4 regions of the Ensifer sp. VA4 genome follow, and region 1 is predicted to be linked to each of the others. Evidence: riboswitches for the same ligand, from Rfam matches in the RefSeq annotation. Region 1 holds a riboswitch; each other region holds the start of a gene.
The links. A riboswitch is a leader RNA that binds a small molecule or an ion and turns the genes downstream of it on or off. The one in region 1 is predicted to bind cobalamin.

Region 1 (7,726 bases):
TGCAGGGTCTTTGCCGGCGGAACGCCTTCATCCTCTTCGTCAACAGCGGCCGCTACTTGAAGCTGTTTCTTCACCCATTTCTGGAAGCGCTGATGCGCGCCGTCCTGCGGCGGCATGCCGGCGACGCCGGCCTTCGGGTCGTAATAGGCGCGCTTGGCTTCCGTCAGCGCGAACTGACCGAGCAGGAAGAAGGCTTCGCGGGCGCGCGTCGCCGTCCAGTTGGGGTTGCCGCGGCCGGCATTGAGGAAGGCCTTGGCGGATTTCTGCGAGCTCGACTTGGCGAGCTTGATCAGCTCGTCCTTGATTTCGAACGGGCTGAGATCGGAAATGCTGTCGTAGAAGTTTCTGTCCAACATGATCCACACTCCCTGTGATCTATGAATTATGAACGATGGTCTCGGTTGCCGGCCCGCCTCAGGCGAGCATGATGACGATGACGAGGCCGAAGATGGTCAGCAGCGTGTTGCCGATGGCGTAGGGCATGCCGTAGCCGAGTGCCGGCACCTTGCTCTTGGCCGCTTCCTGGATCATGCCGAGCGCCGCCGTCGTCGTCCGGACGCCGGCGCAGGCGCCAAACAGGATCGCCGGGTGGAAGCGGAAGACGTAGTGGCCGATGAGCACGGAGGCGATCAGCGGGATGGAGGTCGCGACCACGCCCCAGATGAAGAGGGAAATGCCGACTTCCTGCAGGCCAGCGACGAAGCCGGGGCCGGCGCCGATGCCGACGACGGCGATGAAGATGTTGAGGCCGAGCGTGTTCAGGAGCCACAGCGCCGGCGAGGGGATCCGGCCGAAGGCGGGGTAGGTCGTACGCAGCCAGCCGAGCACGAGGCCGGCCAGCAGGGCGCCGCCGGATGTCGAAAGCCCGATCGGGATGCCGCCGATCGTCAGTGTCAGCGCACCGACCATCGCGCCGATGAAGAGGCCCCAGCCGAGGAAGGCGATGTCGGTGGTTTCGACCGGACGGTCGGCAAAGCCGAGCGCCTTGATCGCCGCTTCGACATGGCGCTTGGCGCCGCCGATGGTGACGATGTCGCCCCGTTCGACGGTCGTGCCCGGCAGGACCGGGATCTCGACCAGCGAGCGCACGATCTTGCGGGCATAGACGCCGCGCGCCCAGTCCTCGGTGCTGACGTCGGCAAGCGTCCTGCCGGCGAGCGCCTTGTTGGTCACGTAGACGTCGACCACTTCCGCCTCGGCATTGAGGAGTTCCTTGTCCTCGACTTCCGTCAGCCTGGAATCCAGGTTCTCGACGAGCAGGGCTCTGCGGCCGGAGAAGGCGACGACGTCGCCCGGCTGCAGCACCGTGTTACCGTCCGCCTCGATGATCTCGTTGCCGCGGCGCAGGCGCTCGACATAGACGCGGATGCCGGGAAGCAGGTTCTTGACCGGCGTTCCGGTGAGGCCGCTCGCCTGATCGATGCGATAGGCCCGGAGCCCGAAATCGTGATAGGCGCGGGTGATGCCCGGCTCGCTGCTCTCGGAGCCGCCGCCGAGCTTTGCCTCATATTCCCTGCAAGCGGACGGAAGGTCGATGCCGAGAAGCCTGGGCCCGAGCTGGGCGAGGATGATCGCGGAACCGATCGTGCCCCAGATATAGGTCACCGCATAGGCGATCGGGATCTGGTCGGCAAAGGTCTTGGCCTGCTCCGGCGTCAGCCCGAGCGAATTGATCTGGTCGGTCGCAACGCCGATCGCGGCCGAGATCGTCTGCGACCCGGCATACATGCCGGCGCCGTAGCCGAGCGGAAGGCCGGCGATCAGCGCGCAGAGATAGGGAACGATGAGGCACAGCACCAGGACTGAAAGGGCAAAGGCAATCTGCTTCGGCCCGTCGGTGCTGAGGCCCCGCACGAATTGCGGGCCGACACCGTAACCGACGGCGAACAGGAAGATCAGGAACAAGGTGGACTTCAGGTCACCGGACACCTGGATGCCGAGCTGCCCGATGAGAACGCCTGCGAGAAGCGTGGCGGTGACGTTTCCGAGATTGAAGCCCGCGACCTTGACGGGGCCGATCAGGAAACCGATGCCGAGGGCGAGGAAGACGGCGACGGGAGGATAGGTCCGAAGCGTCTCGACGAAGAAATCGATTGGATTCACTGCTATACCCTTCAGAAAGTTGAATTGCCGTCACTTCATTTCAGGGGATTTACGCGGCTAAGTTGATTTTGTCGGTGGCTGGTCGATGCCCAATCCCAGCTTCGCCAATTGTCTCTTCGGCCGTTGGTTTTCTCAACGGTCATGGGGTTACGTAAGCGTAACGTACGTTAAACTTCCCGGATTTTGGGCACAGGGCGGGCATGGAACAGGCGCCGGCATCGGCTTGCAAGCATCGGGCCGGGCGGTTTGCCGATCAGCGTGGGAAGGCCGCTTCGGGAGCGCGGCCGCGCTTCAGTTCCGATCCGTGGGCGCGGTAGCGTCGCGGCAAATTTCGCCGGCTATGCAACTCTTGTGTTGTATTCTTTCACGTTCGCTCATAACGGAAAACACATGGCGACGGATCCGGAGCACATGTCCGGCGGCGGCATCCGCGCGCCGCGAAGCTCGACGTGACGGTGAAGGCTGGTATTTGCGGCCAGTCTTGCGCTCCGCTTCAGATGGCGACACCTTCGAGTGCGATGATCCGTGTCCTGGCACAGCGCTCACGGATCTTCTTCAGGCGCTGATAGTCCGGCGGTTGATACCACTCGAGCAGGGAATGCATATCCGGGAACTGGACGATGACGAGTCGGTGCGGGTCCCAGTCGCCTTCGAGCACCCGGGTCGCGCCGCCACGGGCGAGATAGCGGCCGCCGTAGCGCGCCTCCGTCGCCGGCACTTCCTGTATATATTGTTCAAACGCCGCGGCATTCGTGATTTCGACATCCGCGATCAAATAGGCAGCCATGGTGGTATCTCCTTTCCACGCAGGCACCATCGAAGGATACGCCGTTCGGCCGATCCGGGCGAGTTCGCTGTCGATTCCATTCTGTCGAAGGGGGAACCGGCGCTCCTGGCTCTGAGCGAATTTTTTGTTGAAATGTGTAATGTTATTTCGTAACAAGCGTCATGACGAAACGCCGCATGTCGATAGATCTGGAGCCCATGCCCCTGGCAGTTGTTTCAGCCGCCGATTCGTGCGAGGAAGACGTTGATGGTGCTGCATCCGCGGAAATGCGGAAGCGGCTGAAAAGGGAACACGGAACGGACGACCCTGACGGGACCGAAACCGTGGCTGCCCCCGCAACTGTGAGCGGAAAGCGCATTCACACCATGTCACTGGCGACAAGCCGGGAAGACGTGGATGCGCCGCGACCCGCGAGCCAGGAGACCTGCCATCGAACCGATCAACCACAACGGACGGGGTGTTCCGATGGAAAAGAACTGGCTTCCAAGCGACGGTCATCCGTCGTCCTGCCGTTTCGCCATCTCTTGCCGTCAGTCCCACGGAGAGAGAACATGGCCGAGACGAATTCCCGACAGCACAAGATAACGGTCTCTACCGACTGCCGCTTTACCGGTGGCCCGTGCATGCCCGGCGCCGAGCTCATAAAGCGTCTCAACCGCAGCATCGCCGCGCTCGGCGAGCCGCTCGATCGCGATTTCTCGATCGCCGGCACGGTCTGCATGGCGGCCTGCACGCGACCCTGCACCATCGCCTTCCAGGCGACGGGCAAGGCGACACACCTCTTTGGCGGCATTTCGCCCGAGGAGGATATCGACGACCTCGTCCGCTTTGCCGCCACCCATTCCGATCGCGGCGACGGCATGGTGCATGCCGCCACCCATGGCGAGTGCGGCGACGGCAAGACGCTTGCCCGCATCCCGGCGGCGATGCTCGTCTCCGAAGACGTTGCGGGCCACTTCCAATGACGGTGCGGGGAGGGATGAGACCATGACCTGCACCGCAACAGGAGCAACGCTTCGCGTCGAAGGGCTTTGCTGGGGGCCGCGCCCGGGGCTGAAGCTGGTCGACAGCATGGACTTCGCGGTCGAGGCCGGCAGCCGGCTTGCGATCCTCGGGCCGAACGGGGCGGGCAAGACCTCGCTCTTGCGCTGCCTTTACCGGGCGGTGCAGCCGAATGCGGGCCGCATCGAGGTCGACGGCGTCGATCTCTGGTCGATCTCGGCGCGTGAAGCGGCAAAGACGATCGCCGTCGTGCTGCAGGAAATGCCCGGCGATTTTCCCTTCAGTGTGCGCGACGTGGTGATGATGGGGCGTATCCCGCGGCGGGAAGGGCTGAACGGCTGGACGGACAAGGACCGCGAGCGCGTGCAGCACGCGCTCTCCCATCTCGATCTCGCCCATCTTGCCGGCCGCCAGTTCTCGACGCTCTCGGGCGGTGAAAAGCAGCGGGTGCTGATCGCCCGGGCGCTTGCCCAGGAGCCGCGCATCATCATCCTGGACGAGCCGACCAATCACCTCGACATCCGCCACCAGCTTGAAATCCTCGAGCTGCTGCAGACGCTGAAGCTGACGATCGTGTCGACGCTGCACGACATCAATCTCGCGGCCGACTTCGCAACCGACGTGGCGATCGTGACGGCGGGGCGCCTGACCGCCTTTGGAACACCCGAGGACGTGCTGAGCCCGCGGGCGCTTTCCTCCGCCTTCGGCGTCACCGCCACCGCCCACGGCGCCGCCGCCGGCAGCGCGCGTTTTTCCTTTTCACTTCCTCGACAGGGATCGATTTCATGAAGATCAACATTGCCTCCTCTGCCCTCCTGTTTCTCATCGCCACGGCTGCGCCCGCGCTCGCCTATCCGGTCACGGTCAAGAGCTGCAACCGCGAGGTGACCTTCGATGCCGCGCCGAAACGGGCGATCGCCAATGACGTCAATCTGGTCGAGATGATGCTGGCGCTGAAACTGCAGGACCGCATGGTCGGCTACACCGGCGTTTCCGGCTGGAAGACGCTGGATGAAAAGCTGCGTGAGGGCGTGAAGGAACTGCCGGAGCTCTCGGAGAAATATCCGACCAAGGAGGTGCTCCTCAATGCCGACGCCGATTTCTTCTTCGCCGGCTGGAACTACGGCATGAAGGTCGGCGGCGAGGTGACGCCCGAGACGTTGGCGCCCTTCAAGATCGGCGTCTACGAACTCACCGAGTCCTGCATCCATGTCATGGCCAGGGAAAAGCCCTCGATGGACGACATGTTCGTCGATATCCTCAATCTCGGCCGCATCTTCGGCGTCGAGGATCGCGCCGAAGCGCTGGTTGCGGGTTATCGCAGCCAGCTCGCGGAGATCACCAAGGCCAATGCCGGCCGCGGCAAGCCGACCCGTGTCTTCGTCTATGATTCCGGCGAGGAAAAGCCGTTCACCTCGGGCCGCTTCGGCATTCCGACGGCGATGATCGAGGCCGCCGGCGGCGCCAACATCATGGACGATGTCGACAAGAGCTGGGTGGAAGTCTCCTGGGAGCCGGTGATCGACCGCAATCCGGAGGTCGTGGTCATCGTCAACTACGGCGAGGTGAAGGCCGAGGACAAGATCGCCTTCATGAAGAACAATCCGGCCTTTGACAATATCGATGCGGTCCGGAACGACCGCTTCGTGGTGCTCGATTATGTCGAGGCGACGCCGGGGCCGCGCAACGTCGACGCCATCGCCCGGCTCGCCAAGGCCTTTCACGGCGAGGGCCTGTAACCGATGCTGGCCGAGGATACGTCGCCTGCTCCCGCCGCCGTTTCGCGGGTCGCTCCCGTTCGGGCGATCCGCGGCGGGGTCGGGCTGTTCGCGGCGCTGCTGCTGCTGGTCCTCACCGTGACCGCGGGCGTGTCGCTCGGCTCGGCGCCGATCCCTGTCACCACCGTCTGGTCGATCGTCGCAAGCAAGCTCGCGCCCGGCAGCATCGAGGCCTTCTGGTCGGCAGGCCGCGAAAGCATCGTCTGGGACGTGCGCCTGCCGCGGGTCATGCTGGCGGGGCTGGTCGGCGCCGGCCTGGCGCTGACCGGCGCCGTGCTGCAATCGGTCACGCGCAATCCGCTCGCCGATCCGCATCTGCTCGGCGTCTCCTCGGGCGGCGCGCTCGGCGCGATCGTGGCGCTGCTCCACACCGGAATGATCCTCGGTCTTCTCACCGTGCCGCTCTTCGCCTTTGGCGGCGCGCTTCTGGCAACCGTGCTGGTCGCCTTCGTTTCCCGCGCGCTCGGCGCCAGTGCCGATCGCCTGGTGCTCGCCGGGGTCGCCGTCGCCTTCGTGCTGACGTCGATCGGCAACCTCATGATCTTCCTCGGCGACCCGCGGGCGACCCACACCGTGATCTTCTGGATGCTCGGCGGCCTTGGTCTGGCGCAATGGCCGCACCTCATCTATCCGGCACTGGTGCTCGTCGTCTCGCTTGGCTGGCTGGTCGTCCGGTCGCGCGAGATCAACGCGCTTGCCATGGGCGACGAGACGGCGACGACGCTCGGCATTCCCGTGCGCCGCTTCCGCCTGACGCTCTTCGTCGTCACCGCGCTCCTGACCGGGGTGATGGTGGCCTTTTCCGGCGCAATCGGCTTCGTCGGGCTGATGGTGCCGCATTTCGTGCGGCTCCTTGCCGGCAGCGACAATGTCCGGGTCATCCCGCTCTCGGCCTTCTTCGGCGCCTTGACGCTGATCATGGCCGACCTCGCGGCCCGCGTCATCATGGCGCCGGAGGACATGCCGATCGGCGTCGTCACCGGCATTGTCGGCGGCATCGCCTTTGTTGCCATCCTCACGCGGCGCGCGTAAGGCGTGCATCGACATCGGACGTGGGTGCATGGACATGGGCCGGTTCGCGCCTATGTCTTAGCACATGCATGGCTGGCAGGAGCGGCAGCAGCGCGGCACGAGGGAGCAAATGACGAAGGAAGTTGAAATCTGCACGCCGGACGACGTTTTGAACTTCTGGTTCGGCGAGCTCACCTATGACGACTGGTTCACGGTGAGCGGGGAGCTGGACGAGGCCTGCACTCGCCGGTTCCAGGCGTCGCATCTGGCGCTCGCCCGCGGGGTCGGCGAGATCTGGCGGGCGACACCGGAGAACCGGCTGGCGGCGATCATCCTGCTCGACCAGATGCCGCGCAACATGTATCGCGGCACGCCGCTGGCCTTTGCGACCGATTGCCTGGCGCTGCACGAGGCGAAGCTCGCCGTGGGCATCGGCGCCGACATGGCGATCAAGCGGGAGGCGCGGGCCTTCGTCTATCTGCCGTTCGAGCATTCGGAAAATCTGACCGACCAGACCATGTCGGTGAAGCTTTTCACCGAACTCGGCGACCCGGACTATCTCGATTATGCCATCCGGCACCGCGAGGTGATCGAACAATTCGGCCGCTTCCCGCACCGCAACGCCTTCCTGGCCCGTGTCTCGACGGACGCCGAGCTTGCCTATCTGGCACAGCCCGGCGCCGGTTTCTGACGAAAAATCCGGCGTTGGTGCGTAATTGGCGGCGGCTTTTGCATCTTTCCGCCGTCTTTCGTATTCACATCGCATTGTGATGACCACCGACGCGATTCCGCATCACGGTCTCAACCTGCAAGGATCATGAAATTGCGTTCTGTCGGAAAATTGCCTGCCATTCTCCTCTGCCTGCTGGCGCTTGCCGCCACCGGTCCGGTCATGGCGCAAAAGCCGACGCAGCCGGCACAGGCGACGGCTCAGAACGCAGCACAGCCGGCGCAGAAGACGGCACCCGCTCAGTCGGGCCAGACGGCAACGCAACCGGCCGGCAAGACGGCGCCCGCGCAGGAAGGTGCGCAACCCGCTGACGAT
Region 2 (7,726 bases), on a different contig from region 1:
GCAGATCCCGGTCTTCCATGACGACCAGCACGGAACCGCCATCATCGTCGCAGCCGCCATCCTCAACGGCCTCGAACTCGCCGGCAAGGATATCGCCACGGCGAAGATCGTCACGTCGGGCGCCGGTGCCGCCGCACTCGCCTGTCTCAACCTGCTGGTGACGCTTGGCGCCAAGCGCGAGAACATCTGGGTGCACGACCTCGAAGGCCTCGTCTACAAGGGCCGCGAAGTGCTGATGGATGAGTGGAAGTCCGTCTACGCACAGGAGAGCGACAACCGTGTTCTCGCCGACAGCATCGGTGGCGCAGACGTGTTCCTCGGGCTTTCCGCCGCCGGCGTGCTGAAGCCGGAACTGCTGGTGCAGATGGCCGAGAAGCCGCTGATCATGGCGCTGGCCAACCCGACGCCGGAAATCATGCCGGAGGCTGCCCGTGCCGCCCGCCCGGATGCCATGATCTGCACCGGCCGCTCGGATTTCCCGAACCAGGTCAACAACGTTCTCTGCTTCCCGCACATCTTCCGCGGCGCGCTCGATTGCGGCGCGAGCACGATCAACGAAGAAATGAAGATGGCGGCAGTCCGCGCCATCGCCGGCCTTGCCCGCGAGGAACCGTCCGATGTCGCTGCCCGCGCCTATTCCGGCGAGACCCCGGTCTTCGGCCCGGATTACCTGATCCCCTCGCCCTTCGATCAGCGCCTCATCCTGCGCATCGCGCCCGCGGTCGCCAAGGCGGCCGAGGAAAGCCGCGTCGCCACCCGTCCGATCCAGGACTATGACGCCTATCTCGACAAGCTGAACCGCTTCGTCTTCCGCTCCGGCTTCATCATGAAGCCGGTCTTCGCCGCGGCGAAGAATGCCCACAAGAACCGCGTGATCTTTGCCGAAGGCGAAGACGAACGGGTGCTGCGCGCCGCCCAGGTCCTGCTCGAAGAAGGCACGGCCCGCCCGATCCTGATCGGCCGTCCGCAGATCATCGAGACGCGCCTGCGCCGTTACGGCCTGCGCATCCGTCCCGATGTCGATTTTGAAGTGGTCAACCCCGAAGGCGATCCACGCTATCGCGACTATGTCGAGGACTATTTCTCGCTCGTCGGCCGCCTGGGCGTGATCCCGGAGGCTGCCCGTACGATCGTGCGCACCAACACGACCGTGATCGGCGCGCTTGCCGTCAAGCGCGGCGAAGCGGATGCGCTGATCTGCGGCGTCGAGGGCCGCTATTCCCGCCACATGCGTGACGTTTCGCAGATCATCGGCAAGCGCGAGGGCGTGCTCGACTTCTCCGCGCTCAGCCTGCTGATTTCGCAGCGCGGCGCCACTTTCTTCACCGATACTTATGTGAGCTACTGCCCGAGCGCCGAGGAGATCGCCCAGACGACCGTCATGGCGGCACAGGAAATCCGCCGCTTCGGCATCACGCCGCGTGCAGCCCTCGTCTCGCATTCGAACTTCGGCTCGCGCGATTCGGAGAGCGCCACCAAGATGCGCAAGGCGCTCCAGCTCGTGCGGGAACTCGCGCCCGACCTCGAAGTCGACGGTGAAATGCACGGCGATGCAGCGATCTCGGAAGCGCTGCGCCAGCGTGTCATGCCGGACAGCAGCCTGCCGGGCGAAGCCAACCTGCTGGTCTTCCCCAATCTCGATGCCGCCAACATCACGCTCGGCGTCGTCAAGACCATGACCGACAGCCTGCATGTCGGCCCGATCCTGCTCGGCTCGGCGCTGCCCGCACACATCCTTTCGCCTTCGGTCACGTCGCGCGGTGTCGTCAACATGGCGGCGCTTGCGGTCGTCGAAGCCAGCCATCCGGGCTGATATGAAGCCGCGGAGATCGCCATCGATCTTCGCGGATACCGGGCGCCAGACCGGCGCCCCCAATGCCATATCCAGGCGTCGCGCAATCGTCGCGCGCGGCGCTCCAAGTCCCGGGGATTGCAGCGGAATCACCATTCGCGTTCTGCGCGCGTACGCCTGCCGCCATCAGCAGCAACCGAAAATTGCAGAGCTGGTATTATACCCCAAACGGGTAAGTTTGCGCTGGACAAAAGGTGAACCCCTAACCATGCTGCAACCTCGGACGAGATTCGGTGTTGTGGCATGACTGAGCAACAGGCTGTCCTCGACATGCTGGAAATCCTGGAATGCGGGGGCTGTGTCGAGCCCGCTCATTTCTTTACGCTGATGCGCCGGACCTTCCGCATCGCTCATCTTCTGTACCTTGAAGCCGAGCCCTACGCCGACGAGCTCAAGATCTGCCGCCTGCATCACACCTTCGGCGCCTATGCGGCCGAAATCTACCGGTCGCGCAACCTTCACAGAATCGATCCCATCCTGAAGCTCGCACTTGGCGGCGTCCGCCCGGTGGAGTGGACGATGGCGCGGCATCGCTTTCCGGATTGCGAGCCCCTGTTTGAGGCGGCGCAGGAGATCGGCCTTTCGACCGAAGGCGTCGCCTTGCCGCTGCCTTCGCCTGCCGGCCGCATGGCACTGCTTGCCCTCAACGTCAACATGTCGGCCGACGAATGGACGGCCTATCGGCGCCAGCATCTGCGCGATTTCCAGCTCGCGGCCAACCTCTTCCATGCCGCAATGCTCGAGCACGCGGCAATGCCCGGAGCGTTTTCGGCGCGCGAGCGCCTCACCGGCCGCGAAACCGAGGTTCTGACCTGGGCCGCCGCCGGCAAGAGCTATTGGGAAATCGCCACGATTCTCGGCATTTCCGAACGCACCGTGCGCTTCTTCATGACCAATGCGCGACGCAAGCTGAATGTCGTCTCCAATACGCAGGCCGTTGCCCAGGCTGTGCGCCATGCGCTGATCCCCACTGTTTGACGCCGGCCGCGCCTACAGCGCCGAGCGTCTTATCAGACGCGCAAAGGTCGCTGTAGCACTTTGATTTGCTGCATGTCTTTGTCCTTAAATCGAGGTCGACTTAAGGAGACATGCAGTAGGCTCTCTCCCAAAACCCCTCGAAATCTAGTGGACAATATCACTGATTTAAACTGTCACTACCGACAGTTACGCGACCGTCGCCAGCCTGACAGCATCCGCCCATCCCAAAACAAGGATGGAGAAAAAGATGATCAGGATTCTGAACGGAAAGACCCGCGCACAGCACCCGCAGGCCGTCGACGAGATGTTCCGGCTGCGCAAGCGCGTCTTTCACGATTTCCTGAAATGGGATGTTCAGACCGACGGCGAGTGGGAGATCGACAACTACGACAAGGCGAACCCGCTCTACGTGCTGTCCTACGCCCCCGACACCGGTCGCCTGCGCGGCTCGCTCCGGCTGCTGCCGACGCTCGGCCCCAACATGCTGGACGATACCTTCCCGATCCTGCTCGGCGACAACCCGGAAATCCGCAGCGCTTCGGTCTGGGAATCGAGTCGCTTCTGCATCGAGCCCGATATTTCGCAGGACCGCGCCTCGAACCAGGTCACCGTCGCGGCCGCCGAGTTGATGTGCGGCGTTGGCGAACTCGGCCTCGCCTCCGGCATCAGCCATATCGTCACGGTCACCGACGTGTTCCTGGAACGCATGTTCCGCCGCATGGGATGCCCGGGAGAGCGCATCGCCGAACCGCATCGCATCGGCTCGGTCTTCGCCGTTGCCGTCGCCTGGGAAGTGACCGAAAGCCTGCTTCAGCGCATGAAGGCTGTTGCCGCCATCGAAGGCACCGTTCTGGAACGCCCGATGTCGCTGGAAACCGCCCGCGCCGCCTGAGCGCTTCGGCCGGCCGGACCCGTTAACGCAAACCGCCGCTTGTTGTTGCACGATCACCGACAAGCTCTATGATGGAGGTGAAAAAGGAATTGCCGCCGGCAGCCGCCCACACCAGAAGCTTGGCATCGTGCGGCAGCAGGAAGAGACTTCGCCCGTGTTCCCTCGCTTGAAACACGTCGCTGCGGCGCTTGTGCCGTTGGCTCTGGTCGGTGCCGATCCTTCGCTGGCATCGACCGTGTGCGACCGGCTGAATACCCGGCTTGCGCAAATGTCCGACATGGTCGCCACCAATGCCGATGCCCGCGACTATGCCAGCGCCATCTCGCGCCAGAATATCGAACTGCGCCGGGCGAAGAACGATCGCCGGCGCGCGGGCTGCGGTGGCGGCAGCGTCGCCACCTTCGATGGCGGCGACCCCGACACCTGCGGCGAGCTCAACAGCCTCATCGCCGAGATGGAAGACAATCTGCGCATGCTGAAATCGGAGCGTGAGCAGATCGTCGCCGGCGGCAGCGAAGAGACCCGTCGCCGTATCGTCGCCGCGCTCGAGATCAATGGCTGCTACAGCGACCGCGACTATTTTGCGAGCGTCGAACCCGAAGAGCCGGAGACGCACCGCAACATCATCGCCGACCTGCCGCCTGACGACGCGTACGGGCCGATGCTTGGGCATGGCGAAGACGGCTATGCGCCGCAGGACGGCTACTATCGCGGAACCCTGCGGACCATGTGTGTGCGCACCTGCGACGGCGCCTTCTTCCCGATCTCTTCGGATGCGACGCCCGCCGACTTCCCGCGTGACGAACAGGCCTGCCGGGCGCGCTGCCCCGGCGCCGAGACCGAGCTCTACTTCCACGATCTCAACACGGAGGAGAGCGAGCAGATGGTCTCGGCCGTGACCGGCCTGCCCTATACTGAAATGCCCAATGCTTTCGCCTATCGCACCCGCGGCATCAGCAAACCCGGCATGTGCGGCTGCCAGATACCGCGGACCGCCGCGACCTCGCCGAAAGCAACCGGTACGATGACCGGCGACGATCAGTCGTCGATCGTGGTGATCGAAACCAAGAAGCCCGCAGATGCCACGACCGCAAAGGCGCCCCCCGAGGAGCGCCCCTACGATCCGTCCAAGAGCAAGGTGCGCGTCGTCGGCCCGACCTTCCTGCCCAACGAAGAAACCTCGATCGACCTCAAGCACCCGAAGGGACCGGCCTATCAACCGGTCCAGAATTGAGCGCGGTACGATCCGTCGCTGCCGTTCCCCAGCCTTCCTCAAACACCAGTTCTTCAAGCGGCAGGCGCTGGCGCCATCCCTTCACCGCCAGTTCGGGCTGCTGATAGAGGCGATCGACATAGCCGAGGCAGAGCCAGGCAACGATCTCGATATGATCGGGGATGCCGAGGATCGCCTTGATTTCCGCCTCGTGGAAGATGCTGACCCAGCCGACGCCCACCCCTTCGGCGCGGGCCGCAAGCCACAGGTTCTGCACGGCGCAAACCGTTGAATAGACATCCATCTGCGGATTGTGCGTGCGGCCGAGAACGACGGCGCCACCACGCGTGCGATCACAGGTGACGCAGATGCTGAGCGGCGCCTTGCGAATGCCTTCGAGCTTCAGCGAGCGGTACTTGGCCTGTTGCTCCTCCGCAAACATCAGCGCCGCCTCGTCATTGGCACGGCGAAAGGCCTGCCAGACGCGTTCGCGCGTTTCCGGCGCCCGCACCAGCACGAAGTTCCAGGGCTGCATGAAGCCCACGGACGGCGCGCTGTGCGCCGCTGTCAGCAGCCGCTTCACCAGTTCCTCAGGCAAAGGCTTGTCCAGGAATTCGTCACGCACGTCGCGGCGTGTTTCGATGGCGCGGTAGACGGCCTCCCGCTCTTGCAGCGAAAAGGCACCGGCAGCCGCAAGGCCACCCTTCGGTTCAGTCAGCATCGTTCGATCCCCAACAATGCGAAAACCTCCCGCCGTCCACGCGGGGTTCGGTCTATCTCGCCAGGCCGGTCTTCTGACTTCGGTTCAACCGGTCGCCCCACCTTCCCAGATCGATTGAAGATCCAGTGGCAAAACCTTGAATCAATTCAAGGTATTTCGAGAAGCGACCGTCCCCGTCACAGCGTTGGGCACGTTCCGGAATGACACCGGATTCCCGATTCTCCCGCTCACGCGGGCACCTGACGGCGCCATAAGGGCACAGCCGTCAGGGAAAGACAAGTACTTGTCAGAGGGGTGCCATCGGATGCGGCGAACCGTCATAGGCGCCCCAGACCGACTGATCGAAGCAGATCACCGATCCGGTCATCAGCCCGGATTCCGCCGAAGATAGATAGGCGCAGGCGCGCGCCACCTCCGCCGGATCGACGAGCCTGCCGAACGGCTGGCTGGCGGCCGCCTTTTCGAGCCAATCCGCGGCAGCCCCGTGAAACTCGCGCTGGATGCGATCTTCGCCCTCGGATGCCATCCAGCCGATATTCAGGCCGTTGACGCGGATGCGGTTGCGCAAGAGCGCGTAGGCCGTGTTCTTGGTCAACGTTTCGAGAGCCCCTTTCGACGCGCAATAGGCCGCGATGAAGGGCTGCCCGGCCATCGCCGACATGGAACCGATGTTGACGATCGTCCCTTCGGTCCGCTCGCGCCGCATCACCTTCACGGTCTCCTGCATTAGGAAGAAAGGCGCCCTTACATTGATGGCGAACATCCGGTCGAAGAGTTCCGGCGTCGTGTCGAGAATCGTGCCGCGATCGGTAATGGCGGCAGCGTTGACCAGCGCATCAACCCGGCCGAACTCGGCATCGCAGGCGGCAACGACCTTGCAGGCGTCTTCTACCTTCTCTAGGTCGGCCTCGACATAGACCACTTTCGCGCCGCTGGCCTTGCCGATTTCTTCCGCCTTCGCGCGCCCCTTGGCGGTATTGCGCCCGCAAATGACGATGCCGGCGGCACCGCGTTCGGCGAAAAGGCCGGCAATCGTGGCGCCCAGTCCCTGCGTGCCGCCGGTGACGATGGTGATCTTGCCTTGCATCTGTCCGTTCATCGAATTCCTCCCTCGGAAATGATCGTGTGAAACAGGTACGGCCCCCAACCACAACGCATCGGGAGACCGTCAAATGTGAGACGGAACCGTCAGCTCAGCTTGCGCCGCGCCTGCGCATCGAGTGCCGCATGAAAGTCCTGCTCTCTCGTTCCCGCGGCCAGTGGCTCGCGACCTCGACGAGGACAATCTGGCGCTGCTGCGCGAGCGGCGCGTTCATTTCGTCCTGCACCATGATCTGAAGACCGATGCGCGCACGGCATTTCGCACGATCATGCTGCACGGCCGCGCGCCGTCGGGCGCGGTCGGCCCTCAGCTTTCGGCGGTCGTCGTCATCACGCCCTATAACGTGCCGGAGTAGGACGATCGCCGGCGCCACTCGGTCCGGGGACGAGCCGGTTGCCGGAGGTTCCGCCCGGCAGGACCGTATCGTCAGCCGTTTCGACGCGATTGCGGCCGCGCCGCTTGGCGAGATAGAGCGCTTCGTCGGCAGCCAGCAGCAGGGCGCGTGCGGTCAGCCCGTGGCGCGGCGCAAAGGCTATGCCGGCGCTGCCGCCGACAGTGAGCAACTGGCTGTTGAACGCGACCGGTGTCTGCGCATCGGCGACAAGACCGGCTGCAAGTCCGCGAGCCTCGGCCTCGCTGCAATCGCCGAGAATGATGGCGAACTCGTCACCGCCGAGCCGTGCGACGGTACCCTTGGGGCCGGCACGGTTCCGGAAGCGCTCGGCCATGGCGACCAGAACGGCGTCGCCCGCCGCATGACCATGGCGGTCGTTGACCGCCTTGAACGCGTCGAGGTCGGCATAGACGAGCGTGAACGGGTGCGTCTTTGCCTTCAACAACGCCGCCGCCAGCATGTCGTCGAAACCGCTCCGGTTGAGCAGCCCCGTCAGCCGGTCGTGCTTGGCAAGATGACGGTTGAGCGCCTCGCTCTGCTGCAAGGCGGCAAAGAGCGTCGAGAAACGCAGGGC
Region 3 (7,726 bases), on a different contig from region 1:
GCCCAGAATCCGATCACGCTGCGCCAGTTCGGCACCGGCGTTTCCAACATCAACGCCATTGCCGAGAAGTGCAAGCAAGACCTCGGCATCACGCTGGAGATGACGGCGACAGATTCCGACGCCGCTGCCCAGCGGGCGGTGACCCAGCCAGACTCCTACGACATCGCCGACATCGAATACTGGATCGCCAAGAAGGTCTTCCCGGCCGGCGTAATGCAGCCAATGGACGTCAAGAAGATCAAGTACTTCGACAAGATCGTTCCACTGTTCATCGACGGCAAGCTGAAGCCCGAAAGCGTGGTCGCGCAAGGCACGGCGCCGCATACCGTCGGCTTCGTCGACGCGCAGGATTCCAAGACCTTTGCCAAGTCGCCGACCGACTGGATGACGCTGATCCCGACGATCTACAATGCCGACACGCTCGGCATTCGCCCTGATCTCGTCGGCCGGGAGATCACGACCTGGGCCGACATCATGGACCCCGCCTTCAAGGGCAAGACAGCGATCCTCAACATCCCCTCTATCGGCATCATGGATGCAGCGATGATCATGGAGGCCATGGGCAACATCAAATATGCCGACAAGGGCAACATGACCACGGACGAGATCGACAAGACGATCGACTTCCTGATCAAGGCCAAGCAGGACGGCCAGTTCCGCGCTTTCTGGAAGTCCTTCGACGAAAGCGTCAACCTGATGGCTTCGGGCGAAGTCGTCATCCAGTCCATGTGGTCGCCGGCGGTCGCCGCCGTCCGCTCCAAGGGCATCGCCTGCAAATACCAGCCGCTGAAGGAAGGCTACCGCGCCTGGGGTGGCGGACTCGGCCTTGCCGCCCATCTTCAGGGCGCCCAGCTCGACGCGGCCTATGAATACATCAACTGGTACCTGTCCGGCTGGGTCGGTGCCTATCTCAACCGCCAGGGCTACTATTCCGCCGCCATGGAGACCGCTAAGGGCTTCATGTCCGAGGACGAGTGGGGCTTCTGGGTCGAAGGCAAGCCCGCCAAGGGCGACATCCTGTCGCCGGAAGGCAAGGTGATGGAGAAGGCCGGTGCCGTGCGCGACGGCGGCTCCTTCGAGGAGCGCATGGGCAAGGTCGCTTGCTGGAACTCGGTGATGGACGAGGATCGCTACATGATCAAGCGCTGGAACGAGTTCATCGCTGCGTAGTCCCTAACGCTGGTGCCACCGCCCCGTCGGCAGCTTGCCCCTCACCCTAGTCCTGGACGTGCCAAAAGGGACGGCTGAGCCTCAAGTAAACGGTCAAGAGTGCGCGGGACTGCGCCACATATCCCTTCTCCCCGCAACCGGGGAGAAGGTGCCGGCAGGCGGATGAGGGGCAGCGCCACTTGAGACATGAAAGGAACGAAGATGGCTACGATCACGACGTCACAGTCAGGGCAGATCGAAACAGAGACGGCACCCCGCCGCCTTGTCATCCCGCACGGCCTTGCCTCCCACCTTCAGGCCACGCCGCTCCTCTTGATCCTCGGCTTCTTCTTCGTGCTGCCGATTCTCACCATCGTCGTCGTCAGCTTCTGGGATTATGACTTCGCGGGGCTCTATCCGGATTTCCTGACGATGAACTACGCCGATACGCTCGGCTCCTGGGTCACCTGGAAGACCTATCTCAACACCCTGAAGTTCACCGTCCTCGTCTGGGCGCTGACACTCTCAATCGGCTTCTGGGTGGCCTATTTCCTCGCCTTCCATGTCCGCACCACCACCATGCAAATGGTGCTGTTCCTCGTCTGCACCGTGCCGTTCCTGACCTCCAACATCATCCGCATGATCTCCTGGATCCCGGTTCTCGGCCGAAACGGCCTCGTCAATTCGACATTGATCGAGCTCGGCCTTATCCCGCAGCCGATCGAATGGCTGCTCTATTCCGATTTCGCCGTCGTGCTCGCCATGGTGCACCTCAATACGCTGTTCATGGTGACGCCAATCTTCAACACGCTGATGCGCATCGACCGTTCGCTGATCGAGGCGGCCCGCGACTGCGGCGCCTCCGGCGGCCAGATTCTCTGGAACGTCATCCTGCCGCTCGCCAAGCCGGGGATGGCCATCGGTTCGATCTTCGTCGTCACGCTCGTCATGGCGGATTTCTCGACCGTGCAGGTCATGTCCGGCGGCCAGAGCGCCTCCGTGGCACTGATGATGAAGAACCAGATGTCGCTGCTGCAATATCCGGCAGCCGCCGCCAATGCGGTGGTGCTGTTGATCGTCGTGCTATCGATGGTCGCCGCGATCCTGCGCGTCGTCGACATTCGTAAGGAGCTCTGACATGAGCAACGAAAGACGCGGCAAGGAATTCTACCTGCTCGCAGCCTTCTTTACCCTGTTCGTGCTGTTCCTCTACGGACCGCTTTCGGCAGTGCTGATCCTGTCATTCCAGGGACCTGACGGCGGTCTGACCTTTCCGTTGAACGGCGTTTCACTGCACTGGTTCTACAATCTCTTCGAAAAACAGGCGGTCGGCGATTTCGGCGCCTCGTTCCGCCGTTCCTTCACGCTCGGCCTGATGGTGATGGCGGTCAATGTCGTGGTCGCGCTACTCGCCGGCCTTGCCTTCCGCCGGCGCTTCCGCGGCGCCACCGTGCTCTTCTATCTGACCGTCGCAAGCCTCGTCGTGCCGTCGATCATCATCTCGCTCGGTATCGGTGTCGTCTTCCAGCAGTTCGGCCTGAAGCCCGCCTGGTATTCCTCCGGCTTCGGCGCCCACCTCACCTGGACCCTGCCTTTCGGCGTGCTCATCATGTTTGCCGTCTTCAACCGGTTCTCACCGTCCTATGAGGAGGCGGCGCGCGATCTCGGAGCGACCTCGTGGCAGACCTTTCGCCACGTGCTCCTGCCGATGATCGCCCCGAGCCTCATCGGCGTCGGCCTCTTCGGCTTCACGCTTTCCTATGACGAGTTCGCTCGCACGCTGATGACCTCCGGCAGCTACAATACGCTGCCGCTCGAGATCTATGGCATGACCACAAATGTGACGACGCCGGTGCTCTATGCACTCGGCACGGTCACCACGCTTTTCTCCTTCACCATCATCCTCGTTGCGCTTGCGGTCATTGTGGCCTTGCGGCGCCGCCAGGCAGAGCTGAGCTAGGCCAGATGCGCATCCTGATCGTCAATCCCAATACCACCTCGTCGATGACGGCCAAGGCCGCCGCGGCGGCGCGGGCCGTCGCCGGCCCCGCCACGGAAATTCTCGCCCGCACATCGAAGTCCGGACCGGCCTCGATCGAGGGGCATTATGACGGCGCGGTCGCACTTCCGGGCCTGCTTACAGAAATTCGCGACGGGGAAGGGGCCGGCGCCGATGCTGCGGTCATTGCCTGCTTCGACGACACGGGCCTTGAAGCCGCCCGCGCGCTTGCCCGTATTCCAGTGGTCGGGCTCTGCGAGTCCGCCGTCGCGACCGCTGCCATGTTGGCGCAACGCTTCACCGTGGTCACGACGCTCGAACGTTCCCGCGTCCTGATCGAGAATCTCGTCCGGCACTACGGCATGGGCAGCCGGGCCAAGGTGCGCGCCGCCGATATTCCGGTGCTCGAACTGGAAGACAAGGCCTCGAACGCGCTTGCCAAACTGCGACGCGAGATCGAACTGGCGCTTACTCAAGACGGCGCCGAGGCGATCGTGCTCGGCTGCGCCGGCATGGCAGACCTTGCCCGGGACCTGCAAGCCGATTACGGCGTTCCGGTGATCGATGGCGTCTCCGCCGCCGTCAAGCAGGCGGAGGCGTTGGTGTCGCAAGGACTTATGACCAGCAAGCGCGGTTCCTACGCATCACCACTCAGCAAGACCTATTCAGGCTTCATGAGCGCACTTGCGCCGACCACGGCCTGAGGGGATGCCGACCTCGAATCATCCATCGCGATCGCGAGCAGCGCATTCGACGCGTCCGCCTCGGCAAGGATCCAGTCGCGAAAAGCCTGAATCTTCTTCTGCCGTCGGCTGCTTTGCGGATAGACCAGCCAATAGGCGCGACCGTCCCTGACCAGATGTTCGAATGGCCGAATGAGCCTGCCGCTCTTCAGTTCCTCCATCAGGAAGGTCGATACGGCAATGGCGATGCCGTGTTCCGCCAGGGTGGTCGCGACATCCATCGCCTGGACGTCGAAGATCAGCTCGGTGCCGTTGCTTTCCGGCGGCTCTACGCCGGTCTCGATCATCCATCGGCGCCACCAGTTGGCATTGCCGAAACGCCGGACGCGCAGCACGTCGCAGGGCTGCCTGAGCTGGTGCTTTTTCATGAAGGCCGGCGTGCAGACCGGCATGTAATCGATCGGGAACAGTGGAAATACGTCGTTGCCGGGCCAGTCGCCGTTGCCGCTGCGCACTGAAAGATCGATGGCGTCGCGCTTGAAATCGACCAGATCGGTCGACATGTGCACCCTTATACTGATGTTCGGCTGGGCGGTCTGGAACGAGGCGAGCCTGGGGCCGAGCCAGCTCGAAACGACGGTCGGAAGCACGGAAATGTGCAGGTGATGTTCGGTCTTGTCGGCAATCTCGGAGAAGGCCGAGCCCAGCAGGTCGATCGCCTCCGTCACCTTAGGCGCCAACTGCCGCCCGGAGGCCGTCAACCGCACCTCGCGCGGAAGCCGTACGAAGAGCGGCGTGCCGATGCGCTCCTCCAGCAGCCGGATCTGGTAGCTGACGGCAGCCTGAGTCATCCCGAGTTCCTCGGCCGCACGGGTGAAACTCAGGTGCCTGGCGGCGGCTTCGAAGGCGCGCACCGCACTCATGGGAGGAATCTTGCTCATGGCGCTGAGATAAGCATTCTTTATGCCAGCATGCGAGAAATCGCTTTGCGCGAAGCGGCAAAATTCCTCACTTTTCTCGCGAACACAACAGCAAAAACAAAGAGGATAGCAATGCTTAGCGCAGTGCGATCAGCGATCCGTCATGTCCTGAAGCGGGCCGGAAGCACCCTCAATCCGACCATCGCCATCGATACGTTCAGCGAATTGCAGTTGAAGGATATCGGCCTGACGCGGGACCACGAGACCATCCGGGCGCGCGTCGGCGATGTTGCCGATCCATGGCACTGGTCGAAGGAAGACCCGTCATCCGCGCCGAAGCCCTCGCCAAAAAGCGACCGCACCAACACGCGGCCCTCCGTGACGATCTCGCCGCGCGCGCAGCCCGGCGAAAACAGGGACGTCAGCATCTCGCTTTGCGACTGACAGATTGCCGGGACAAAACGTACCCGGATCTTCTGGTGCAGCACCCCGTGAGCGAGCGGATCGCACCACAGAGACCTTCGGCCTGAAACCTCGCAATGGCCGCGGCGGTGCCCCGCCAGACATTGGCGGAGCACGCCAGTTTGTAGCCGACAAGCCTCCCCGGTGGGTTCCGCTGCAGTCCGCCGTTTACGTCCCGTTATCCATATCGGGGAGAAATGACCCTCCGCACCGGATCTCCGACGTCGCGCACCTATTGACGCAGATTGGCGATGAGATACTATATCTAGTGTTTGAGGTTCTTCCGATTCGCAAGGATTGGGAGCTAAGACGGGAATACGGTGCGCCGGCGGCTTTCCGCCCGGCTATGCCGTAGCTGCCCCCGCAACTGTAGACGGCGAGCGACTGTCCGGAATTGGACCACTGAGGCATGAGGCCTCGGGAAGGTCGGGATGGAAGCGTCGACCCGTGAGCCAGGAGACCTGCCTCGAGCAACAAACGTCCACGGGCGGGGTGTCCGGAGGGGTTGAGTGCGGCAGGATGAGCCTGCCTGGTCGTCTCGACATCTCCCCGGCAGCCTGTCGAAAGCTTCGGGGTGAAGTCATGCCTGCGTCATCGAATTTCCATCACTCGCCAATCAAGAGGCGCGGATTCCCGCGCAGCTGAAGAAGAGGCGTGCCCGGGCTCCATACCCGAGCAAGCCACAGCCATGACAGCCCTGCATTTCGCCGGATCGCGGTCGCGTGTCCGCGCGCCTTCTCTTGCCCCTATCCAGCCGACCAAACGAGGAAGATATGAACGTCACCGTCTACAGCAAGCCCGCCTGCGTCCAATGCACCGCGACCTACCGGGCGCTCGATCGCCAGGGCGTCAGCTACGAGGTCATTGATATCTCGGCCGACCAGGACGCGCTCGAGACGGTCAAGGGCCTCGGCTACATGCAGCTCCCCGTCGTCGTCGCCGGCCCCGAACACTGGGCGGGTTTCCGCCCCGACAAGATCAGCGCGCTATCTTAGAGGAGAGAAGCGGTGGGGCTTATCGTCTATTTTTCCAGCCGCTCGGAAAACACCCATCGCTTCGTCGAAAAACTCGGGCTTCGCGCAAAGCGTATACCGCTCGCGGAAAGTAAGGATACACTTACAGTCACCGAACCCTATGTGCTGGTCGTGCCCACCTATTGCGGCGACGACGGCCGGGGCGCCGTGCCGAAACAGGTAGTCCGCTTCTTGAACGACGCGGTCAACCGCTCTCACCTCCGCGGCGTGATTGCCGCGGGCAACAGCAATTTCGGCGCGACCTACGGGGTCGCCGGCGACGTCATCTCGGCCAAGTGCAGCGTGCCTTATCTCTATCGTTTCGAGCTAATCGGAACGGACGAAGACGTCGCCAATGTCAAAAACGGGATGGAACGATTTTGGACGTCACAACACGCGAACACCCCCTGAAGGCGACGGAAGCGGCGCTGGACTATCATGCGCTGAACGCGATGCTGAACCTTTATGACGAAGAGGGCCGGATCCAGCTCGACAAGGACCGGCTGGCGGCGAAACAGTACTTCCTCCAGCACGTCAACCAGAACACGTTCTTCTTCCATAATCTCAGGGAAAAGCTCGATTATCTGGTGACCGAGGGCTATTACGAACAGGAGGTCCTGGACCAGTACTCCTTCAACTTCGTGCGCGACCTCTATGACCACGCCTAGCCAAGAAGTTCCGTTTTCCAACCTTCCTCGGCGCGTTCAAATATTACACATCCTATACGCTGAAAACCTTCGACGGAAAGCGCTACCTGGAGCGCTACGAGGACCGCATCTGCATGGTGGCGATGACGCTTGCGCGCGGCAACGAGCAGCTTGCCCGCGATCTGGTCGACGAGATCATTTCCGGCCGGTTCCAGCCGGCGACGCCGACTTTCCTCAATGCCGGCAAGAAGCAACGTGGAGAGCGGGTTTCCTGCTTCCTGCTGCGGATCGAGGACAATATGGAAAGCATCGGCCGTGCGATCAATTCGGCGCTGCAGCTTTCCAAGCGAGGCGGCGGCGTGGCGCTGTCGCTTACCAATATCAGAGAGATGGGCGCACCGATCAAGCAGATCGAGAACCAGTCGTCGGGCATCATCCCGATCATGAAGCTGCTCGAAGACTCGTTCTCCTACGCCAACCAGCTTGGCGCCCGCCAAGGCGCAGGCGCCGTCTATCTGCATGCCCACCACCCCGACATCATGCGCTTCCTCGACACCAAGCGCGAAAACGCCGACGAAAAGATCCGCATCAAGACGCTGTCCCTCGGCGTCGTGATCCCGGACATCACCTTTGAGCTCGCCCGCAACAACGAGGACATGTACCTCTTCTCGCCTTATGACGTTGAGCGCGTCTACGGCATGCCGCTGACCGAGATTTCGGTGACGGAGAAGTATCGCGAGATGGTCGAGGATGCGCGCATCCGCAAGAAGAAGATCAAGGCGCGCGAGTTCTTCCAGATCGTCGCCGAGATCCAGTTCGAGAGTGGTTATCCCTACATCATGTTCGAGGACAC
Region 4 (7,726 bases), on a different contig from region 1:
TATACATTCGCGTTTGCCTCCAGCACAGTTCGCGCGGGGGCTGAGATTTACGATGCGTTAACGATACTGTCGGCAATCTCAGAGAATGGCTAAGCGGTATATCTCCACCACAGGGATGATTCTGCGCCTCGCGACCTTCCTGGGTCTGATTTTCGCGGCGGCGACCGCACGCGCCGGTGAACTGGAACCCTGGAAGACCAAGTCGAATTCCATCATTGTTGACGCCTATGAAATGAACAGCATCGACTGGGAAGTCATGCTCGCCGACAAGCGCATCTCCGGCTTCATCGCCAAGGCCTCCGACGGCCTGCCCGAAAGCTTCTCCTGCACCGGCGACCACAATGGCGACACCTTCAACCACTGCAAGACCATGTGGCGCAAATACGCCGTCAGCCGCGAGCTCTACCAGACCCGGCGCATGATCGCCCGTTCGCACGGGCTGCTGTGGGGCGCCTACCATCTCGCCCGTCCCGGCAACCCGGTGGACCAGGCGAACCATTTCCTCGACTACGCCGAGCCGCGCGACGACGAGCTGATGGTTCTCGATCTCGAAGGCATCGATCCCGACAAATACATGTCGCTCGAGGATGCCGCCATCTTCGCCGGCCACATCAAGACCCGGACCGGACGCTATCCGATCCTCTATACCAACCACATCACGGCCAAGTACATCGCCACGCATCGCGCCAAGCACCGGCTGCTATCGCGCCTGCCGCTCTGGTATGCGCGCTACAAGCCGGATATCCGCCAGGTCTTCCCGATGGGCAACTGGGACAGCTATGCGCTGTGGCAGTTCTCCTCCGGCGTCAATTGCGGCAAGCGGCGCTGTCCCTATCGTGTGCCCGGCACCTTGGACGACATCGACGTGAACGTCGCCGCGATGTCGCCGCTGGCGCTGAAGGCGATCTGGGCGCAAGGCGCGTTGCTGCCGGAAAAACCAATGCCGCTCACCCTCGTCGCTCAAGCTGCGCAAGGGACCGGAGTGCACGCGGCCACACGGGCGACCGCAACGCTTGGCGAGCCACTGCTCGTCAGCCGTGCCGGTGCCACGAGCGGCGCCGGCAGCAGCGTCGACATGCTGGTGACCGGCTCGATCGATTTCGCCCGCCATGAGCGCGCCCTGCAGGTGGCAGTTGCGGCCGATGGCGCCGCGCAGGGCGGATGCTCCAAGCCACCTGCCGATGCCGGCGGCCCAGGGTCTGCCACCGTCCAGCCTCCGCCCTGTAACACGCCCTAGCCCCTTCAGGCTTCGATCTGGACATCTCCCAGCGGCCGCGAGCAGCAGGCGAGGATGTAGCCCTCGTCGATCTCGTCATCGAGAATGCCGCCATTGTGGCTCATCTCGACCTCGCCTGCGACCTTCATCACACGGCAGGTGCCGCAGATGCCGCCCTCGCAGGCCGCGCCGATCCTGACGCCGTTGGCGCGGGCCGTCTGCAGGATCGTCTGGCCGGGCTTTGCCACCACTTCCTTGCCGCTCATGGTGAAGGCGACCTTGGCCACCTGACCGTCGCCGTCATCGCCGATACCAGCGCGCACGGCGATTTCTTCCGCAGCCGGCGCGGCCGCCGGCTGGAAGCTCTCCTCGTGATAGCGGCTCATGTCGAAACCGGCTGCCTTCAGCATCTCGCGCACACCGCGCATGAAGGGCTCCGGCCCGCAGCAGAACACCGTGCGTTCCAGGAAGTCGGGAGCGAGTAGCGGCAACTTGGCACCGTCGATCCGGCCGCGCAGACCATGCCAGCCGTGACGTGCCTCATGTCCCTCGACGATGAAGCCGAGGTTCAGCCCGGACATCTGCGTTGCCAGGACCTCGAGTTCCGAGCGGAACAAAAGATCCTCCGGCCGACGGGCGCAGGAGATGAAGGTGACGTCCGTCTCCGGCACGCAGTCCGCCATCCAGCGGGTCATCGACATCATCGGCGTGACGCCGGAGCCGGCCGAGATGAACAGGTACTTGTCGCCCGGATGGCGGACGAAGCTGAAATCGCCGAGCGGCCCGAAGGCCCTCAGCTTCATGCCCGGCTTGAGATGGTCGAACATCCAGCGGGTGCCGATGCTGTCGGCCTGTGCCTTCACCGTGACCGCGATCGAGAGCGGCCGCGATGGCGTCGAGGACAGGGTATAGGTGCGCATGACCGGTTCGTCCGCGACCGGCAGTTCGAGGGTGACGAACTGGCCAGGCAGGTATCGAAACCAGGCCGGCTTCTCCGCGCGGAAGGTGAAGGTCATGACATCGGCGGTCTCGACGACCGCCGAAGTGCATTCGAGCATCTGCTGCCGGTCGATCCAGACATGCAGTTCGTCGAAATGGTGGAAGGAAGGTGCCATCTGCATGTCAGGCGACCTTCGACAACGGAGCCGCATCGCCCTCGAGGCGCTGCTCCATGAACTTGCAGTACCATTCGACGAACTGCATCACACCGCCTTCATGCTCCGGCGAATAGGGGCCGGACTCATAGGCCGGCGAGCGGATGCCGAAGGCGTTTTCCTCGACGATCTGGCGATCCTGGTCATTGGTCTCGGTCCAGACATGGGTCAGGTCATCGAGCGTATAGTCGACGCCTTCGACCGCATCCTTGTTGACCAGCCACTTCGTCGTCACCTGCGTGAGCTCTGGCCCGAGCGGCAGCACGCGGAAGGTGATGGCGTGATCGGAAAGCACATGGTTCCAGGTGGTCGGGTAGTGGAACATCAGGAGCGTGCCGATCTGCCTCTGCCGGACATCGGCCGACAGCGCCCTTTTGACGGCCGCTGCACCCGACATGGTGTAGCTTTCGGCATTATCGACCAGCGGCATGCGCGCGGCGCGGAACTGGCCGGTCGGCGACATCCGGAACTCGCTCGGCAGGCCCTCTGCCTCGCATTTCGCCCAATGGGCGGCGATCACCGGATCGTCCTTGGCGCCCTGCACCCCGGTCGCGGTCGGCGCTTCCGGATAGGTCCGGCAGAGTTCGGGGTGATTGGCGGCGCAATGGTAGCACTCGCGGTTGTTTTCCCAGACGAGCTTCCAGTTGCCCTTTTCGATGATGGTGCTTTCGAAGGCGACCTTGGTCTCCCCCAGCCGGTGCGGAGCGAGATAGGGGGTGACCAGTTCACGGAAGGCCGCGAAATCCGCCGGCGTCTCCGACAGGTTGATGAAGATGTAGCCGCCGACCGTCTCGCAGTGGATCGGTTTCAGGCTGTGGGCCGCCTTGTCGAAGTCCTCGCCCATCTGGCGCGCGAAGAGCAGCGAGCCATCGAGCTCGTAGGTCCATTGATGATAGGGACAGACGAGCTTCGCCGCGGACCCCTTGTGCTGCGTGCAGACGCGGGAACCGCGGTGCCGGCAGGAATTGTGGAGCGCGCGGATCGTACCCTGGCGATCACGGGTGACGACGACGGGAAAATCGCCGACCTGGACGGTGAAATAGTTGCCGGCCCGCGGGATCTCGCAGTCATGGCCGATGAACAGCCAGTCCTTGTACCAGATGTTTTCCAGATCCTGCCGGTAATAGTCGGGATCGATGTAGAAGGCCCGATCGAGGCTGTAGCCGTCACGCCGGCCCTTCAGCTTGCGAAGCATATCGGTCTTGGTATCCATGTCCTGTCCTCATGCGCCATGTTTCGGAGAGGCAGGACAGGAACCCGCACGGGCGCACCCATGCGTTTCAGGCTCCGATCCGGCTGCCCGCCGCAACCCGTTACGGTTATGTCCGTCAAGGCTGGTTTCCGGGCTCAGGAGCCGTCCTTTGCGGACCAGCCCGGCGCCTTCCCGGACGGAACCGTCCAGTGGCTTTTGCCGAGGCTTTCGCTCCACCACCGTTGCGGGGGCAGCGCCGGGATTTGACCGGCTTCCCAATTCTCCGCCTCCCCTTTGGAAGGCGACACCTTGAGTAAGGCTATGTAAGCGCGGAAGGCGTCCTGGCAGACGCCGGATAGCGACATCCAATTCCAGAATGACGACACGACAGAAACCGTTCTCCCAAACCGGCGTCGGGAATTTTTCACTTTATAAACAGACAGATAGATCAAATATTGGGCATATGCCACCTTTTGTGGCTGATATGGCGCAGGCGCGGGAAGACTTCGCCCGTTTGCGACATTTTCATGAAAGTACCGGCGCATCTTCCGCCAACGAAAGGAAATCCTTCATTAACCATAAGGCACTAGGCTTGCCGGTGGACGAGGATGTCCCGCAGGCAGATGGCGCATGGCAAAACTCAGATATTACGACGCAGCGGCCGAGAAGCCGCCGGCCGTCGTGCCGAAGACGGCGGTTCACAGCGAGTTCCTGCGCACCGGCAGGATCAACCGCCGGCAATGGGCGCCGAGCGAACGACGGTATCTGAGCTATGAGGAAGTCGCGGACAGAACCGGCAAGAAGCTCGCGACCGCCGGCGACACGACGCACAAGCGGATCAACGGCTTTCACGCCTCGATCCAGTTTCCGAAGCTGATCTTCCACCGCACGCTCGTCGGCAAGCCGCATCTCGGCTATTGCCATGTGACGGCGGCGCGCACCGCGGTGACTCCTTCCAAGGACATCACCTGGTCGTTCTATTTCGCCAATTTCTTCAGCGACCTTGGTGACGAGACCCATTTCTTCGACCGCATCCAGAGCGGCTATTCCCGCATGTATTTCGCCGTCGCGATCGAGCCGAACGCCGAAGACGGACAGATGGTCATCAACCGCAACGTCCGTGACAACGGGCTGCTCTTCCGCACGGACGACCCAAAGGTTGCTCTCAAGAACGTGCTGATGCTGGGTGCGCGGGACGACGCGCTGCGCCGCATCATCCGCAGCCTCTGAGCCAGCAACCGATCCCCGCAAAGAAAATCGTTCTGTTTTCCCGGCACGTCCGCTAAGGAAGCGTCGGAAAGGAAACGGCATGGCAGAGATCATCGACACGGGTATTGAACCGGACCGCGCGATCGAACGCGCCTGCGCCGTTCTTGCCGAAGGCGAACCGGTCGCCATTCCCACCGAAACCGTCTATGGCCTTGCTGCCGACGCGACCAATCCCGACGCGATCAGCCGCATCTACGAGATGAAGGGGCGGCCGCGTTTCAATCCGCTGATCTCGCATGTTTCCGACATGGCCATGGCCGAGGCTCATGTGCGCTTCGACCCCCTGTCCCGACGCCTGGCGGAAGCGTTCTGGCCCGGCCCCCTGACCTTGATCCTGCCGCAGCGGCCGGAGAGCACCGTGCACGCGCTTGCCTCGGCCGGCCTCGATACGCTTGGCATCCGCATGCCCGACGGCTTCTCGCGCCGGGTGATCGCTCGTTTCGGGCGGCCGCTCGCCGCACCCAGCGCCAATACCTCGGGCAAGATCAGCCCGACCAGTGCGGCCCATGTCGATGCCGATCTCGGCGAGAAACTGAAACTGATCCTCGATGCCGGCCCAGCCGAAATCGGCTTGGAGTCCACGATCATCAAGGTCGACGGCAACGAGATCCGGCTGCTGCGCCCGGGCGGCCTCGATGCCGCCGAGGTCGAGCGCCTGCTCGATCGTCCGGTGATCCGGCCGGAAACGGCGGGCGCAACGATCGAGGCGCCGGGCATGCTGGCCTCCCACTACGCGCCAGGCGCTGCCGTGAGGCTTGATGCCGCCGATGTGCGCAGCGGTGAGGCGCTGATCCGCTTCGGCGGCGACCGGATCGCCGGCGAGGAACAGGCGGCCGTGGTTCTCGATCTCAGCCCGACCGGAAATCTTCGCGAAGCGGCAGCCAATCTCTTCGACTACATGAAGCGCGCGGACGCCAGCGGGGCGGCGACGATCGCCGTCGGGCCGATCCCTTCGGAAGGATTGGGCGAAGCGATCATCGATCGGCTGCAGCGGGCGGCGGCGCCGCGCGGGTGAGATGGCGTGCGGCATCTCGTCCGCACCGCGATTGCGGTTATGATCGCAGTCGATACGAACCGAGGATCGTGTCTTCATATCAACCGGTCCGATAGCGCGCGCAGGCGCAACACGAAGGCAGGCCTATGACGACGACCCTTCCCTCACCCGAACTCATCGCCTCCTTCGTCGAGATCGTCGGCAGCGCCAATACGCTGACCGCCGAAGCGGACAAGGCCCGCTATCTCGTCGAATCCCGCGGGCTCTATCGCGGCACGACGCCGATGGTGCTTCGTCCCGGCTCGGTCGACGAGGTTTCGCGCATCATGAAACTCGCCAGCGCGACCCGCACGGCGATCGTGCCGCAGGGCGGCAATACCGGCCACGTCGCCGGCCAGATCCCACGGGAAGGCAAGGCGGATATCGTGCTTTCGCTCGAACGGCTGAACCGCATTCGCGACGTCGATCCGGTCGGCAACGTGATCGTGGCGGACGCCGGCTGCATTCTCGCCGACATCCAGAAGGCGGCCGACGATCACAATCGCCTGTTCCCGCTGTCGCTCGGATCGGAAGGCTCCGCCCGCATCGGCGGCAATCTCTCCACCAATGCCGGTGGTACAGCGGTGCTCGCCTATGGCAACATGCGCCAGCTTTGCCTCGGCCTCGAAGTGGTGTTGCCGACCGGCGAGATCTGGGACGGGCTGCGCCGGCTGAAGAAAGACAATACCGGCTATGACCTGCGCGACCTCTTCATCGGCGCTGAGGGCACGCTTGGCATCATCACCGGTGCCGTGCTCAAGCTGTTTCCGAAGCCGCTCGGACACCAGGTGGCTTTCGCCGGCGTCGGCAGCGTCGAGCATGCGCTCGCCCTCTTCGAGAAGGCCTCCAGTCTTTGCGGGCCGGCGCTGACGGGCTTCGAACTCATGCCGCGGCTCGGCGTCGAATTCACGACAAGGCACATTCCCGGCGTTCGCGACCCGCTGGAAACCGTCCACCCCTGGTATGCACTGATCGACATCTCCACCTCCGATTCCGCCGAAAGCGCCGAGCGGATGGTCAGCGACCTCCTGGAACAGGGATTTGCAGCCGGCCTCGTCGAAAATGCCGTGATCGCTGCCAACGAGGCGCAAGGCAAGGCGCTGTGGCATATGCGCGAAAGCATGTCGCCGGCGCAGAAGCCCGAGGGCGGTTCGATCAAGCACGACGTTTCGGTGCCCGTCTCCAGCATTCCCGCCTTCATGAAGGAGGCGGATGCCGCTGTCATGAAGGCGATCCCCGGCGCGCGCATCTGCTCCTTCGGCCACATGGGCGACGGCAACATCCACTACAACATCTCGCAGCCGGTCGACGCCGACAAGCAAGCCTTCCTCGATCGCTGGCGCGAGATCAACGCGATCGTCCACGGTATCGTTCTCAAATACAACGGCTCGATCTCGGCCGAACACGGCATCGGCCAGTTGAAGCGCGACGAGCTCGCGGAGATCCGGTCGCCGATCGAGATCGAGCTGATGCTACGGATCAAGCACGCCTTCGATCCGGCGGGCATCATGAACCCTGACAAAGTGCTGCGCGCGGACCGGTGATTGCGGGCGGCCCTACTGCATGTCTCCTTAGATCGACCTCGATTTAAGGGCAAAGACATGCAGTAAATCAAAGTGCTACAGCGACCTTTGCGCGTCTGAAAAGACGCGCGGCGCTGTAGGCCGAGGGCTCGTGCACCCCGCAGGAGGTCGCCAGACTTCCGGGTCCGCGTCAGCGACCGCCTGCGCGCAATTGCGAGAGGGACAGGAGCGTCTCGGCGCTGACACCGCCACCACCGCTACCGCTGAGGATCGCCAGCCCTGGTGAGACGTCCGTGTTGTTTTCGACGTCATAAAGCGCCGTGAACCGCTGCAGGAGCT

Region 2: another riboswitch for cobalamin. It lies ahead of bluB (5,6-dimethylbenzimidazole synthase); the one in region 1 lies ahead of AC0C6X_RS22810 (DUF1636 family protein).
Region 3: another riboswitch for cobalamin. It lies ahead of nrdH (glutaredoxin-like protein NrdH); the one in region 1 lies ahead of AC0C6X_RS22810 (DUF1636 family protein).
Region 4: another riboswitch for cobalamin. It lies ahead of AC0C6X_RS01045 (aromatic ring-hydroxylating oxygenase subunit alpha); the one in region 1 lies ahead of AC0C6X_RS22810 (DUF1636 family protein).

Annotation. Positions count from the first base shown of each region.
Region 1 is NZ_JBVQPO010000013.1:105,602-113,327, reverse strand. Features, by position in the region: gene AC0C6X_RS22825 (bifunctional aspartate transaminase/aspartate 4-decarboxylase) at 1-356, opposite strand, end outside; gene aspT (aspartate-alanine antiporter) at 415-2,103, opposite strand; gene AC0C6X_RS22815 (DUF1330 domain-containing protein) at 2,597-2,890, opposite strand; cobalamin riboswitch at 3,121-3,336, shown strand; gene AC0C6X_RS22810 (DUF1636 family protein) at 3,442-3,855, shown strand; gene AC0C6X_RS22805 (ABC transporter ATP-binding protein) at 3,878-4,681, shown strand; gene AC0C6X_RS22800 (ABC transporter substrate-binding protein) at 4,678-5,631, shown strand; gene AC0C6X_RS22795 (FecCD family ABC transporter permease) at 5,635-6,702, shown strand; gene AC0C6X_RS22790 (DUF924 family protein) at 6,812-7,372, shown strand; gene AC0C6X_RS22785 (mechanosensitive ion channel domain-containing protein) at 7,499-7,726, shown strand, end outside.
Region 2 is NZ_JBVQPO010000006.1:115,833-123,558, reverse strand. Features, by position in the region: gene AC0C6X_RS12020 (NADP-dependent malic enzyme) at 1-1,813, shown strand, start outside; gene AC0C6X_RS12015 (helix-turn-helix transcriptional regulator) at 2,096-2,830, shown strand; gene AC0C6X_RS12010 (acyl-homoserine-lactone synthase) at 3,078-3,722, shown strand; gene AC0C6X_RS12005 (DUF2865 domain-containing protein) at 3,877-4,956, shown strand; gene bluB (5,6-dimethylbenzimidazole synthase) at 4,913-5,656, opposite strand; cobalamin riboswitch at 5,703-5,914, opposite strand; gene AC0C6X_RS11995 (SDR family oxidoreductase) at 5,943-6,755, opposite strand; partial or broken gene AC0C6X_RS11990 (LacI family transcriptional regulator) at 6,916-7,113, shown strand; gene AC0C6X_RS11985 (sensor domain-containing diguanylate cyclase) at 7,088-7,726, opposite strand, start outside.
Region 3 is NZ_JBVQPO010000011.1:182,876-190,601, forward strand. Features, by position in the region: gene AC0C6X_RS20385 (ABC transporter substrate-binding protein) at 1-1,170, shown strand, start outside; gene AC0C6X_RS20390 (ABC transporter permease) at 1,372-2,286, shown strand; gene AC0C6X_RS20395 (ABC transporter permease) at 2,288-3,109, shown strand; gene AC0C6X_RS20400 (aspartate/glutamate racemase family protein) at 3,115-3,852, shown strand; gene AC0C6X_RS20405 (LysR substrate-binding domain-containing protein) at 3,810-4,754, opposite strand; gene AC0C6X_RS20410 (hypothetical protein) at 4,818-5,195, shown strand; cobalamin riboswitch at 5,472-5,696, shown strand; gene nrdH (glutaredoxin-like protein NrdH) at 5,987-6,208, shown strand; gene nrdI (class Ib ribonucleoside-diphosphate reductase assembly flavoprotein NrdI) at 6,221-6,637, shown strand; partial or broken gene nrdE (class 1b ribonucleoside-diphosphate reductase subunit alpha) at 6,679-7,726, shown strand, end outside.
Region 4 is NZ_JBVQPO010000001.1:201,752-209,477, forward strand. Features, by position in the region: partial or broken gene AC0C6X_RS01035 (glycoside hydrolase family 25 protein) at 86-1,096, shown strand; gene AC0C6X_RS01040 (FAD-binding oxidoreductase) at 1,243-2,337, opposite strand; gene AC0C6X_RS01045 (aromatic ring-hydroxylating oxygenase subunit alpha) at 2,339-3,583, opposite strand; cobalamin riboswitch at 3,686-3,889, opposite strand; gene AC0C6X_RS01050 (DUF6656 family protein) at 4,193-4,792, shown strand; gene AC0C6X_RS01055 (L-threonylcarbamoyladenylate synthase) at 4,872-5,846, shown strand; gene AC0C6X_RS01060 (FAD-binding oxidoreductase) at 5,972-7,408, shown strand; gene AC0C6X_RS01065 (DUF1217 domain-containing protein) at 7,578-7,726, opposite strand, start outside.